Regions from separate parts of the Pseudomonas sp. S2_E02 genome, predicted to be linked through region 2. Evidence: riboswitches for the same ligand, from Rfam matches in the RefSeq annotation. Region 2 holds a riboswitch; the other holds the start of a gene.
The links. Region 2 has a riboswitch for cobalamin ahead of AB4O01_RS03575 (TonB-dependent receptor plug domain-containing protein). Riboswitches for the same ligand answer to the same signal wherever they lie in the genome.
Positions count from the first base shown of each region.

Region 1: linked by a shared signal. The riboswitch ahead of cobW (cobalamin biosynthesis protein CobW) and the one ahead of AB4O01_RS03575 (TonB-dependent receptor plug domain-containing protein) in region 2 are both predicted to bind cobalamin.

Region 1 is NZ_CP162761.1:1,636,503-1,643,842, forward strand. Features, by position in the region: gene cobN (cobaltochelatase subunit CobN) at 1-3,585, opposite strand, end outside; gene cobW (cobalamin biosynthesis protein CobW) at 3,589-4,662, opposite strand; cobalamin riboswitch at 4,762-4,973, opposite strand; gene AB4O01_RS07400 (2OG-Fe dioxygenase family protein) at 5,324-6,076, shown strand; gene AB4O01_RS07405 (hypothetical protein) at 6,076-7,340, shown strand, end outside.
Region 2 is NZ_CP162761.1:799,233-806,572, reverse strand. Features, by position in the region: gene nfsB (oxygen-insensitive NAD(P)H nitroreductase) at 1-294, opposite strand, end outside; gene AB4O01_RS03590 (L-dopachrome tautomerase-related protein) at 349-1,521, opposite strand; gene AB4O01_RS03585 (zinc-binding alcohol dehydrogenase family protein) at 1,570-2,577, opposite strand; gene AB4O01_RS03580 (LysR family transcriptional regulator) at 2,688-3,581, shown strand; cobalamin riboswitch at 3,627-3,832, shown strand; gene AB4O01_RS03575 (TonB-dependent receptor plug domain-containing protein) at 3,925-5,862, shown strand; gene AB4O01_RS03570 ((2Fe-2S) ferredoxin domain-containing protein) at 5,862-6,221, shown strand; gene AB4O01_RS03565 (ABC transporter substrate-binding protein) at 6,218-7,138, shown strand; gene AB4O01_RS03560 (PLD nuclease N-terminal domain-containing protein) at 7,189-7,340, shown strand, end outside.

The DNA.
Region 1 (7,340 bases), 840 kb from region 2:
CGCGCCTTTATAGCCGTGGCGCTTGACCCCGTCGATCCATTTCGGATTGACCGCTCGTGAGCGGATCACCCGGTTCAGCTCTTCTTTCAAGGTGCGAATCTTTGGCAGATCCGGTTGACTGTGATCGCCGTGATAACTCGCCGCCGCTTCACCGCGCAAGCTTTCCACGGCAGCGAGCATGCCGCCCTGGAACTGGTAGTAATCATTGGAATCGAGCAGGTCGTGCTCGCGGTTGTCCTGATTCTGCAGCACCGCTTGTACCTGACTCAGGCGCTGAACGAACTGCTCGCGCGCAGCGGTGCCCTCATCAGCACCGCCATAGGCGTACGCGCCCCAGTTCAGATAAACCTCAGCGAGATCTTCACGGCTCTGCCACAAGCGACCGTCGATGGCGCCCTGCACGCCTGCGCCGTACGCGCCGGGTTTGGCGCCGAAGATCCGCCATCCGGCCTGACGCCGCGCGGTGTCCTCGTCGAGGCCCGATTGCCGCAGCGCCTCGCGCTCGGCACGCACTTTCGCCGCAAGCGGGTTGAGGTCGTCCGGCTCGTCCAGCGCTGCCACTGCTTGCACGGCGGCGTCGAACAGGCGAATCAGGTTGGCGAAGGCATCCCGAAAAAACCCGGAAACTCGCAGCGTGACATCGACGCGCGGACGATCAAGCAGGCTCAGCGGCAGAATCTCGAAATCATCAACGCGCTGACTGCCAGTGGCCCACACCGGACGCACGCCCATCAGTGCCATGGCCTGGGCGATGTCGTCGCCACCAGTGCGCATGGTCGCGGTGCCCCACACGGATAATCCGAGCTGGCGCAGGTGATCGCCGTGGTCTTGCAGGTGCCGTTCCAGAACCAACGTCGCCGACTGGAAACCGATGCGCCACGCGGTGGTGGTCGGCAGGTTGCGCACGTCGACCGAGTAGAAGTTGCGGCCGGTGGGCAGCACGTCAAGGCGACCACGGCTGGGTGCACCGCTGGGGCCCGCGGGGACGAAGCGACCGCTGAGGGCGTCGAGCAGGCCGCGCATTTCAGCGGGGCCGCAGGCATCGAGGCGTGGGGCGACGACTTCGCGCAGCGACTGGATAATCGCATTCACATCAGACCACCCCGGACCTTGTGGGAGCGAGCTTGCTCGCGAAAGCGGTGTGTCAGTGAATGAAGTGTTGGCTGACACGACGCCTTCGCGAGCAAGCTCGCTCCCACATGGATCGTGCAGGGCTTGGGAAATCAGCTGTGTGGCAAACAGTTCGAGGCGTTCGCGGGTATCGCCGGCGGTGCGCCAGACTTCGTCGCCGATTGATCGCAATTGATCGGGGCGCGGACCAGACCAAGGGTCGGCCAGCGCGCAATCGAGCGGATCGAAACCGAGTTCGAATGCTTTGGCCAGTGCCCGCAATAAACTCGACTGCGCGCCTTTGCCATCGCCACGCGGTATACGCAGCAAAGCCAACAACGTATCAATGCGCAAACGCCCGCTCGGCGATTCACCAAAAATGTGCAAACCATCGCGAATCTGCGATTCCTTCAAATCACACAAATACGTATCCAGGCGCGGCAACCAGATCGCCGCGTCGGCATCACTGTCCAGCGCGGCATCGAGTTGCAGTTCGCGGTCGATCTGCGTCTCGCGGACCAATAGCAGAATGTCGCGCTGCAGTTCACGGGCGCGGCGCGGATCAAGCAGCTGCGCTTCGTAATACTCGTCGGCCAGCAGCTCCAGATTGCGCAACGGGCCGTAGGTTTCGGCACGGGTCAGCGGCGGCATCAGGTGATCGATAATCACCGCTTGCGTGCGCCGTTTGGCCTGCGCGCCCTCCCCCGGATCGTTGACGATAAACGGATAGATATTTGGCAGCGGACCGAGCAACGCATCCGGCCAGCAGTTCTCCGAAAGACCGACGCCTTTGCCCGGCAGCCATTCGAGGTTGCCGTGTTTGCCAACGTGAATCACGCCGTGGGCGCCGTAGGTGTTGCGCAACCAGAAATAGAACGCCAGATAAGCGTGCGGCGGCACCAGATCGGGGTCGTGATAGACCGCGCTCGGGTCGACCTGATAACCGCGCGCCGGCTGAATACCGACGAAGGTCAGGCCGAAGCGCAGACCGGCGATCATCATCCTCCCGTCGCGGCACATCGGGTCGTTTTGCGGCGTGCCCCAGCGTTCGATCACAGCGCTGCGATTGGCCTCGGGCAGCGCGTTGAACATCGTCAGATAAGCGTCCATCGCCAGGCTTTGCTGGCACGGACGCAGATCAATGGTGTCGAGATCGTTGCTGACGCCGCCGAGCAATTGCTCGATCAACTCGGTGCCGCTATTCGGCAGTTCAGCGGTGAGCGGATATCCCTCAGCCTGCAATGCACGCAGGATGTTCAGCGCCGCCGCCGGCGTGTCGAGACCGACACCGTTGCCGATGCGGCCATCACGGGTCGGATAGTTGGCGAGGATCAATGCGATGCGTTTTTCGCCATTTGGTACTTGCGCCAGATCAATCCAGCGCCGCGCCAGTTCAGCGACGAAATACATGCGCTCAGGTTGCGCGCGGTAGCAGACGACATCGGACTGACTGCGCTCACTGCGCCAGGCCAGATCCTTGAAACTGATCGGTCGGCTGATGATGCGCCCGTCGAGTTCCGGCAAGGCAATGTGCATGGCCAGATCCCGTGGCCCCAGGCCTTGCTCGCTGTCGCGCCAGCCGGGCTCGTTGTCCTGCGCGCAGATTGCCTGGATCACCGGGATATTGCGGCGAAACGGTCGCAGATGCGGCGCTTCCGGGCTGGATTGAGCGAACCCGGTGGTGTTGAGAATCACCCCGGCCTCAACCTCGTCCAGCCAGTCCTCGACCACCGTCAGGCAGCCGGGTTCTTTCAGACTGGCCACCGCGATCGGCAGCGGATTCAGCCCCGCCGCTTGCAAGCGCTGGCAGAACACATCGATGAACGCGGTGTTCGCCGCTTGTAGATGCGAGCGGTAAAACAACACCGCCGCGACCGGATGTGCAGGCAGCCAATCGGCTTGCCAGTCACTCAGTGCGGCGCTGGTTTTATTCGGGTGGTAAATCGCCGTGCGCGGCAGCGCCTGCGGTTCTTCCCAGACGTAATCGCGAGCCAGCCAACGGTTGGCGAGGCAGCGGAAAAAGTCCAGCGCATTGCCCAGTCCGCCCTGGCGCAGGAATTGCCAGAGGCGATCACGATCCACAGCGTTGACGGTGCTCAGGTCGCTGAGTTCCGGGTCAGGACGGTCATCGCCCGGCACCAGAATCACCTGCACACCGCGCTCGGACAGTTCAATCAGACGCTCGACGCCGTAGCGCCAATAGGCGATGCCGCCGTGCAGCGAGATCAGGATCACCTTGGCGTGGCGCAGCACTTCATCGACGTACAAATCGACCGAAGCGTGATTCTGCACCTGCATCGGGTTGGCCAGACGCAGGCTCGGGTAATCTTCCGGCAACTGCTGCGCGGCTTCGGCGAGCAGCGCCAGACTGGAGTCGCCGCTGCACAGGATCACCAGCTCGGCGGGGGTTTGGCCAAGGTCGGCAATGTTGTCATCCGAGACGAAACCGCCGGGCTGAGTCCTGAGCAGGTGCATGGCTTAAACGCTGAGCGCAGCGCGCAGTTGCGCTTCGAGTTGCGCGGCGTCGAGCTCCTGGCCGATCAACACCAGACGCGTGACGCGCGCTTCATCAGCGCCCCACTGACGGTCGAAATGCTTGTCGAAACGCGTACCCACGCCCTGGATCAGCAGACGCATTGGCTTGTTCGGGATGGCGGCGAAACCTTTGACGCGCAGGATGCCGTGCTTGACCACCAGTTGCGTCAGGGCGTCGAGCAGCAGGCTTTCGTCGGCTTGTGGCAGTTCGATGGAGATCGAATCGAAGGCGTCGTGATCGTGGTCATCGTGGTCGTCATCGCCTTCACCGTGGTGGTGATCATGATGGCTGTGGCGGCTGTCGATGTGCTCCTCGGAACCGGCGCCGAGGCCGATCAGCACGTCCAGCGGCAGACGGCCGTTGCTGGCTTCGATGATTTTCACTGCTGGCGGCAGCTCTTCGGCGACTTCAGCGCGGACACGAGCGAGATCTTCCGCGCTGGTCTGGTCGGCCTTGTTGAGGATCACCAGGTCGGCGCTGGCCAGTTGATCGGCGAACAGTTCGTGCAGTGGCGATTCGTGGTCGAGGTTCGGATCGAGTTTGCGCTGGGCATCAACCTGATCCGGGAACGCGGCGAAAGTGCCAGCAGCGACGGCCGGGCTGTCGACCACGGTGATCACCGCATCAACGGTGCAGGCGCTGCGGATTTCCGGCCACTGGAAGGCTTGTACCAGCGGTTTTGGCAGGGCCAGGCCCGAGGTTTCGATAAGGATATGGTCGAGATCGCCGCGACGGGCAACCAGTTCGCGCATCACCGGGAAGAACTCTTCCTGAACGGTGCAGCACAGGCAGCCGTTGGCCAGTTCGTAAACGCGACCGGTGGCTTCTTCTTCGGTGCAACCGATGGTGCATTGCTTGAGGATTTCACCGTCAATGCCCAACTCGCCAAACTCGTTGACGATCACCGCGATACGACGGCCCTGAGCGTTGTCGAGCATGTGCCGCAGCAGCGTGGTCTTGCCCGAGCCGAGGAAGCCGGTGACGATGGTGACGGGGAGTTTGGCCAGTGTTTTCATCGGTATGCCCTTTGGCAAGCGGCGGGCATACGGGACGAGAACCGGCAACGCGCGTGCGTGCCTGGAGAGTTCGCCACCGGATCACCCCGCCCGGTTGTAGTGAGAATCTGTGACGAGGCAGGTCTCCTGGCTGACGGTGTTCAGGCGCTGGGCCTGGCGTTGGCTGCGCCTTCCCGCGGGCTCATAAGTTGAGCTGGCAGTGGCGTGGCAGCGAACATCACCGTTCACAGTTGCGGGGGCAGCCGCGGCATTGACCGCGTTCCCTTCTTAGCTCCGGCACACGCCGGAGAACCTCGAATGCGCAAGGCTACGCATGCACGGCAGGCGGGTCAACGCCTGGATCATTGTGGTTATAAGGACAGCAACTTTTCCATCTAATGATTGCGAACACTTCTCACTTAATAAGTAGTTGTAAGTTATGTCTTACATGCCCTATCCGTTAAATTAAAAAACCACCACCGAGTTAAACCCTGAAATAGAGCGGCTGCGCGCATTTGATTACATATCTTTACAAAAACCAAATTGATAAATCAATACAAGATATGAACGATGAGTTCGCACAAGGACTATGAGTCTCTCAAGAAAGGATTTCTTGCATGGCTGATTATTATCAGTATTTGATCCTGCCTATTTCTTTCCTGCACCCATGGGTATCCACAACATGAGTGCCGGTAACGCGTTACGGCTATCAAGTGATGCCGGACTAAAGGAACTTTCCGAACTACTGCGCAATTGCCACTATGCGCACAGTGCCCACTATCCAGCATTGGATGTTGCGCTGCTGGGACGCGAAGCATGCAGGGCATTCAATGCGACCTGGGAGCATTTGCATACCGATGCGTATCTCAGCGCAGAGAACGGTCTTCGCGAACGACGTATCTGCAAGTTCCAGTATCGCCAACGGGAACGCCAGTGGACGGCGCTACAAGACTGCCACTTTTTTCAAGCCGAGACCGACAACCCGCTGTTGGGCGGGGTGCAGCGCACCTACACCCGCTGCGAGGCGACGTTCATTGACTCCCCGATTCTACAGACACTGCTGGCCGCCGACCTGGCACTGCTGGACATGGCGCTGGGCCCGCGCGACTGGCTCGTGACCTGCCATCAGTTCCGTATCCTCTGCGATCAAGGCAATGCTGGCCAGGCCACTCCTGAGGGCCGACATCGCGACGGGCACGATTTTGTCTTTCAACACCTGATTCAACGTCAGCATGTCATCGGTGGCGAAAGCCGGATATTTGATGAAGAAGGTGGCCAAGTATTCAGTGCAACTTTGACTGACTATCTGGAAACCGTCGTCTTGAATGACCGAATACTTCTGCATGAAGTTTCCCCACTGCAAACATCGAGCATTAATTCGGATCGCGGCAGTCGCGATATGTTGATTATCGACTTCGACCTGGCGGACTACTAATGAATCATTCGACTCATGCACTTTCAGTCAGTACCCCACTCGCGCATAGCTTCATCATTGAACAGTTTCAACAGGCGTGCGCACGAAGAACTTCCACACTATCGCTGACCGCCAATGAAAACATATTGTCCGAGACTGCACGCACGCTAGGACAGAATCGCCATTACGAGCGTTACTTGTTCAATGCACAGGCCATTGACGGTCAATGCTATGCCGCCGAATTCAATGGTATGCAGGTCGAACACTTCCCCGAAGTCGAAACATTAAAGGCTTTGGCGACCCAAGCCGTGCAGGCAATGTTCAACGCGCCGTTCGTCGAATACCGTGTGCTCTCCGGCGTGCACTGCACGCTGAGCGTGCTGGCCGCCCTGACCGAGCCGGGCGACTGCGTATTATCACTGGCGCCCGAAAGCGGCGGGCATTTCGCAACCGGGCCTCTGGTGCAGAAGATGGGCCGGCACAGCGTCTTTTTGAAACTGACGGCTGACGGACAAATTGATCTCGGGGACGTTGATCGGCAACTCCAGTCGTGCGGTCTACAACCGGCAGCCGTACTGCTCGATCATGGTCTGACCACACGGGTAATCGCCCTTAAACCACTGCGCGCGCTGCTGAACCGCCGGGGCTTTGAGCGGACACTGATCATCTACGATGCGTCGCACACTCTGGGCCTCATCGCCGGGAAGGCCTTTCCCAATCCGCTTGACGAGGGGGCGGATATTCTTCAAGGCAACACCCACAAATCCCTGGCAGGTCCGCACCGGGCACTGATCGTCTGCCGGCGTGCCGATCTGGCCCAGCGGATCGAGCAAACGCTCAGCGATGCGCTGGTGTCCTCGCCCAATCTGCCCGGTCTGCTGCAACTGTTCGTCAGCCTGCTGGAAACCCAGCGCTACGGCCAGGCCTACGCCCAACGCATGTGCGCCAATACTCGCCAGTTGCACGACGCACTCGCCGACCTGCCGGGCTGGACGCTGCACCCCTCCGACACGCACCTGCTGTTGCTCGAAGGCGAACGGGCCCGGCAAGCGGCGCAGCAGCTCAATGAACTGGGGATCCGGATCAACAATAAACAGATCAATGGCCGCGACTGCCTGCGCTTCGGCCTTCAGGAAATCACTCGTCTGGGCATCAGCAGCGAAGACCTGGATGCCTTGGCGCACATCATTCGCAATGTCTTGAGCGGTGGCGCCTACAGCGTGGACCGGATTCGTCTGGCTCACATTTGCCAACGCCTGAACCGGGTCCACTACAGCTTCGATCA
Region 2 (7,340 bases):
CAACGCCTGCAGGTATTCCTCGGGCAGATGCGTGCGAGTGCAGAAGACGATGACGTGCGACGCGTTGAGTATTTTCGGCTGGTTGAAGCTGAACGGCCCCTGAGTACTGTGGGCGATTCGCGCCCGGCTCTGATCACTCTCGGCAACCACGAAATGCCAAGGCTGGGAGTTGACCGACGACGGGCTGTTGCGCAGTTGTTCCAGCAGCGACTCCAGTGTGTGCCTGGGGATCTTGCGGTCGGCATCGAAAACTTTTGTGGTGAAACGGCGCTTGGCCAGAGAAACGAGATCCATGATTGAACTCCTGATCTGAAAAGTGAAAACGTAGAACTCAATGCCGCTTGGAAATCAGCGCGTCGGCGCCGGCGCTGCGTCGATCTTCAGACGCATCAGGCTGTAAGGTTTTTGCCGCTGATCCTGCCCGGAACGGAATGCCGCCTGGCGGTGCAACTGGTTGGCGATGAAATACAGATAGCCGTCGGGGCCAATCGACAATGTGTCTGGCCAGAGCAGGCGCGGGTCGTGTACCAGCGTTTGCCATTGGCCGTCCGGCAGACGCTTGCGGATCGAGTTGTGCTCGTAATCGCCGGCATAGACGGCGCCGGCGGCGTCAGCCTCCAGACCATCGGACGCGCCCTTCTCCCCCAGATCCTGCACGGCGGCCGTCAGTTGCTGTTCACTGAAGTTGGCATCACGCAGCAACGCGGTGGAAACCGAATACAGGTGCCGACTCGACAGCGGTGTGAAATACAGTGTCTTGCCGTCCGCCGACAGCGCGATGCCGTCCGAGGCCACGCCCAGCGGTTTGCGCTTGCCGTCCGGACCTTCAACGGTGAGTGGCAGGCCTTCAACCACCGGGACAAAGGTCGGGTCAACCGAGGTCGCCGGCACACCGCTCAAGCGGCGCATGGCACTGCCGCTGGCGATGTCCATGACGATGATCGCGCCCGGTCCGCGCAGGGACGAGTCAGTGAGATAGACCGTTCCCTCCGGGCCTGTGCGAAAGTCGAAACGCATGTCGTTGACGTAGGTGCTCGGCAACATGACGTTGTCCGGGAACACCAGGCGTTTGACGATCTTGTTGCTGACCAGATCCACCGCGATCAGCTTCGCGCCTTTGGGTTTTGGGTCTGCGAAACCCGGCGCGGCGGTATCGAGCAACCAGACACGACCGCGCCCGTCGGCCACCACGCTCTGTACGCTGATCAGACCATCACTGGGATCGTTGAGGTTTTCCTGGTTGATCGCCGCGTTCGGGTAAGCCACGACTTTGCCGTCGCGGATCTCGCCCACGGTGAACGGCACGTTGTCGCCCCAACGCGGGAAGTTGACGAAGATTCGTCCGGTCTCGGTGACGGAAACGCCGGTGGGCATTGCGTCGTAGAACGCATGGACCTGTTCGAGCTTGCCGAAGGATCGGTCGGCGGGGGCATTGGCCGGCAACGGCACGGCGCTGATTGCATGGGCGAACGGCGCTGCCATGACCATGACCAATGCAGCAGAAAGCTTTTTCATACGCATGAGCTGCTCCTGACCGGCCCGCGTGCCGGCCCGTCTGAATGAGTGAAATCAGAAACCTTCGAGTACCAGTTTGCCTCGGGCCTTGCCGCTCTCGACCAAGGCATGGGCACGGCGCATGTTTGCCGCGTTGATCGCGCCAAAATGTTCACCGACGGTCGTTTTCAAAATGCCCTGGTCAATCAGATCGCTGACGCGATTGAGCAGGTGATGCTGCTCAATCATGTCCGGGGTTTCGTACAGCGAACGGGTGAACATCAGCTCCCAGTGCAGCGAGAGCGACTTGCGCTTGAGCGGCATCACGTCGAGGCTTTCAGGATCGTCGATCACGCCCAGACGCCCTTGTGGTTGGAGCACTTCAATCAGCTGCGCAAAATGCTCCTCGGTATGGGTCAGGCTGGCGACATGGCTGACCTCGTCGATGCCCAGTGCCTGCAACTGTGCGAGCAGCGGCTGACTGTGATCGATGACGTGATGCGCGCCCAATTGCCGGACCCAGTCAGCCGTTTCCTGCCGTGAGGCGGTGCCGATGACGGTCAGCCGCGTCAACTGTCGGGCCAATTGCACCAGCATCGAACCGACGCCGCCCGCTGCCCCCGTGATCAACAGGCACTTGCCCTGCCCTGAACCTTCGGTGACACCGAGACGGTCAAACAACAGCTCCCAGGCGGTGATCGAGGTCAACGGCAATGCCGCGGCATCCGCAGCACTTAACGAACGCGGTTTGTGCCCGACGATTCGCTCGTCCACCAGGTGAAATTCGCTATAACTGCCGGTGCGGGCAAGGGAGCCTGCGTAGAACACTTCGTCGCCAGGCTGAAACAGCGTCACTTCAGTCCCGACCTCGCGGACGATGCCGGCGGCATCCCAGCCGAGGATTTTCGGTTCTTTGGTGAAAGTGCCGGCGCGTACTTTGGTATCGACCGGATTGACCGACACCGCACGAACTTCTACGAGCAAATCCCGGGGGCCGGGAGTTGGCACCGGAAGGTCGATGTCCTGCAACGATTGCGGATCTTCAATGGGCAAAGCGTGTTGGGTGAAGGTGATGGCTTTCATGGAAACTCGCTGTCTGAAGAGCTGATGTGCTCGCTTGCCGCCATCTTCGACTTCCCAAGCACAAAGAAAAACCAGCAGAATGCGCCAACACTTTCACTTCAGGAGTGAAAATGATCCGCATCGATGATCTTGGTTTGTTCACCCGCAGCGCCGCGCTGGGCAGCTTCACAGCTGCCGCCCATGAGGCGGATTTATTGCCCGGTCAGGTTGCCGCGGCGATCAAGCGTCTGGAGCGTGAGCTGGACGTGCGCCTGTTTGCGCGCACCACCCGCAGCCTGCGATTAACCGCCGAGGGCGAGCAATACTTGCCCACTGCCCACTCGGTGCTGGAGGCGCTCAAGCAAGGCAAGGAAAACCTGCGCGGTGAAAACGCCACGTTGCGCGGCGTGTTGCAAGTGACGGCGCCGTCCGATCTGGGGCGCAACATTTTGCTGCCGTGGCTCACACTGTTTCGCCGCCAGCACCCGGAACTGACCTTGCGCTTTTCCCTGTCGGACCAGATGGCCGACTTGTTTCGTGACCCGGTAGACGTGGCGATTCGATACGGCTCGAATGAAGATGCCAACTACGTGGCGCTGCCGCTGGCACCGTGGAACCGGCGGGTGCTGGTCGCCGCACCGGAATACGTGGAGCGCCACGGATACCCGCAAACGCCGGATGATCTGCACAACCACGCTTGCCTGCTCTACCAGCAAGGCGGCCGGATCTACGACAAGTGGAGTCTGGGCAGTGAAACGATCCAGGTCTCGGGACCGATGTTCAGCGACGACGCCGACATCGTGCGCCGCTGGGCGTTGAGCGGCGAAGGCATCGCCAACAAATCCTGGCTGGACGTCAGTGCAGACGTGATCGCAGGGCGACTGGTCGTGCTACTGAAGGATTTTCCCGGCAATGCCTCACCGTTGAGTCTGGTGTGCCCGCATCGCAAGCAGATCACCCCGGCGGTGTCTCAGCTTTATGCGTGGTTGAGTGGCCAGTTTGTCGCTCTGGAACGTATCCAATAGCTCCCCTGGTGGTTGCCGCATTGACGAGACGCTCCTCGAATGTTCAGATGCCGGCCAGTTTCAGGTGTCCCATGCCGCCGTGCATGGGGTGAAACGGGAAACCGGTACGTTCTTTTCGAACAAGTCCGGTGCTGCCCCCGCAACGGTATGCGCGTGATGTTTTCAATACACCACTGTGGCCAGACGGCCATGGGAAGGTGAAAACCTCTATACGCGCGAGCCCGGAGACCGGCCTGGAATTTCGTTTGGCAAAATCCTGCGGTGGGCGGGCATGGGCCGGTATTGGCTGTGCGCGATGCCTTCTCTTGCATGCTCTTCTGCGAAGATCCTTTTCGAGAAGACAATGATTCGACCTTTCAACACTTCTGCTCCAACCCTGTTCCTTGGCTGCCTGTTCAGCCCGCTGCTACTGGCCGACGACGCGCCGCTGGAACTCAATCAACAAATCGTTACTGCACCGTCAGTGGAATCCACCACCGTCGCCGAGATGGCCAGATTCGGCAGCAAGGTCGAAATCGTCAGCCGCGAGCAGATCGAACGCGCCGGCCCCAGCGCCGATGTCAGCCGCGTGATGCAGATGTTCATTCCAGGCTTGTATGTGGCGCCGAAAAACGGCCCTTTCGACTACGGCACGTATTCGCTGCTCGGCGGGCGCAACGACGACACGCTGATCCTGCTCGACGGCGTGCGCCTGAACAATCGCCTGTACGGCGGCCTCTATCTGGACACTCTGCCGGCCAACGCCATCGAACGCATCGAAGTGCTCAAGGGTGGGCAGAGCCTGTTGTTCGGCACCCAGGCCGTGTCCGGCGTGATCAACATCGTCACCCGCAGCCCGCAATCGCGCAAAGCCGCCGGCGAGGTGAATCTGGGCGTCGACAGCTTTGGCGGCACCACCGAAGACGCCCGCGTCGAGAATATCTTCACTAACGGTTTCGGCGACCTCGGTTTGCTGGCGTACGTCAGCCATAACGTCTCCGACGGTTACCAGCCCTATCGCAACCGCGACATGAAAAACGATTCCGGCAAGGATCGCGCCTACGAAGTCACCACGTTCGGCGGCAAGGCGATTCAGTCATTCGGCGATGATTCGCGGCTGGAGCTGTTTTACCAATACGCCGACGCCAACCTCGATTTCGCCCGCCCGGTCGACAACCACAAGACCACTAACGACCGCGTGCAGCAGATCGCCACGGCGACCTTCGAGCAGACCGTCAATGAGCGCCTGAGCTACTTCGTCAAAGGCCATATCAACGACTGGGACACGCGTTATACCCGCGTCAACAACGTGGAGGGCGGCGGCACCAAAGTAATCAATCACAACGACTATTGGGGCTTCACCGATTGGGGTGTGCAGGCCGAAGGCAAGGCTGAATTGCCCGGCGGCCATGTGCTGGTGTTTGGCACCGACAACCAGTGGTTCAAGGGCCAGGACGATGTGCTGATCATCGATAACGACAAGGCCGAAGCCCACGCTTTCTACACGCAACTGCGCCCGCAGATCGACGCCCTGCCCGACTGGCACCCGAGCATCGGTGTGCGTCACGAGGCCATGAGCGGCGGCGACAGTGCCACCGTCGGCATGCTCACTTCGCTGTATGACCTCAATGACAATTGGTCGGTGCGCGGCCAGTACGGCAGCGCCTACAAACTGCCAAACGCCGAGCAATTGTTCGTCAATGAACCGGGCGACGAGATCGGCAATCGCAACCTGAAGCCGGAAAAAAGCCGCAATGCGGAGCTGGGTGTCGACTACAAAGGCTTTCTGCTCGACCGCGAATTCAGCGCCAGCGTGACCCTGTTCAAACGCAAGATCGACGACTTGATCACCCTCGACGACATTCAATGGGTCAACGGTGAAGGCCAGGTGCGTATGCGCGGTTTCGAGGCCGACGCCAAACTCGCGCTCAACGATCAGTGGAGCCTGCAAGCGGACATGACCCGCAACCTCACCGAATCGCGCAGCGGTGTAACCCTCAACGATATCCCGAGCTTCTTCGCCCGTTCACACGTGGGTTATGAATCGGAAAATCGCCTGTGGGGTGCCGGCGGTGCGATCCGCTATATCCGCGACATCAAAAGCTCGAAGCAAGTCGAGTACGGTAACTATTCCGTGGTCGACGCCGACGCTTATCGCTACCTCGACAACGCTCATCAGCACCGAGTGAGCCTGCTGGTGGAAAACCTGTTCGACCGCGATTACGTCACCAGCCGTTCGAGCAACGTCGACAACCTCGGCCGGCCGTTCACCTCCGAAGTGCGCTACACGTACCGCTTCTGATGAGTGAAATCAAAACCGTCGACGGCGTCGACACGCACCCGGACTGGTCAAATGTGCCCGAGCATGCGCGCCATGTATTCCTCTGCACCGGCCCGCGTTGCACCCAGCGCGGCGCCTTGCAATTATGGAAAACCCTGCGCCGGCATTTGCTCGCGCACGATCGCATCGAGACGCCGGATGGCGTCTTGCTGACGCGTACGCACTGCCAGTTTCCGTGCAATCTGGGGCCGATTGTAACGGTGTATCCGGAGCGCTGCTGGTATGGCGTGCGCAGCCATGAAGATGTGCAGCGGCTGGTCGAGGGGCATCTGGTGGGCGGTGAAGTGGTTGCGGATTTGCTGATCAAGGTGCAGACATGAGATCGATTCTGTACGTACTTGGCGCCCTGCTCTGCTCAATGCCTGTACTCGCCGACAGCTACCGCAATTGCGGCGAAGAATGGAGCGCCGATCAATCTTCGCGCATCGTCGCGCTCAATCAGCATGCGGCCGATCTCGTCCTCGCACTGGGTGCCGGGCCAGCGCTGGTCGGCGTGGCGTATCTGGATGACACCGGTGCCGGTCAGCGCCAAGCCGAGTATTTCGGCGTACCGGTAATCGCGCGGCAGTACCCGGCCAGCGAAGTGCTTTACGCTGCGAAGCCGGATCTGGTGATCGGCGGTTTTGCCACGGCGTTCGGCGACGGGGTGACCTCGCGCTCGGGGCTTGCGCGCAATGGCGTGGGTACGTATCTGCTGGAATCCGCCTGCAACGGGCACTCGCTGGATTATTTCGCGCATGTGCGCAATGACTTGCTGACCTTGGGCAAGCTGCTGCACCAGCAGCAAAAAGCCCAAGCATTGATCGACTCCATGGAAAAGGACATTGCCAGCGCCCGAGCCTTGGCCGGTGTAGGTAAACCGTTGTCCGTGTTCTATCTCGACAGCGAAGTCAAAGGTCTCGACAGCGAAGGTCGACGTGGCTTTGTCACCCAGCTGTTGGCCGCTGCCGGTGCGCGCAATGTGTTTGCCGACATCAACCTCTATCGAGTGACCGTGAACAGCGAAACCCTGCTGGCCAGCGACCCGGACGTGATCCTGCTGGCCGACGCCGAATGGTCGCCCGCCCGCCGCAAACGCTACCTGTTGGCCCACGACCCGGTCCTCTCGCAACTGCGCGCGGTGCGCGAGAACCGCATCATCGACATCCCGTTCACCCACCTGCTACCGACCTTCAACAGCGGTCGGGTGGCGCTGGAGCTCGCTCGCCTGCTCAATGCCCTGAATAAAAATAAATGAACCCGCCGCACCCTACGCCACCTAACGAACAGACCATCAGGAGGTAGCCAATGCAAATCGAAACCGTGTGGATCGTACTGGCGGCAGTTCTTCTGCTAATCGAACTCTGGGCCATCAATCGGGTGCGCAAGAGCGAGGGGAAAGCGAGCAATAAGGGTGTGTGGATTGTGCTGATCGTGTTTGTGCCGTTGTTCGGGTTGAT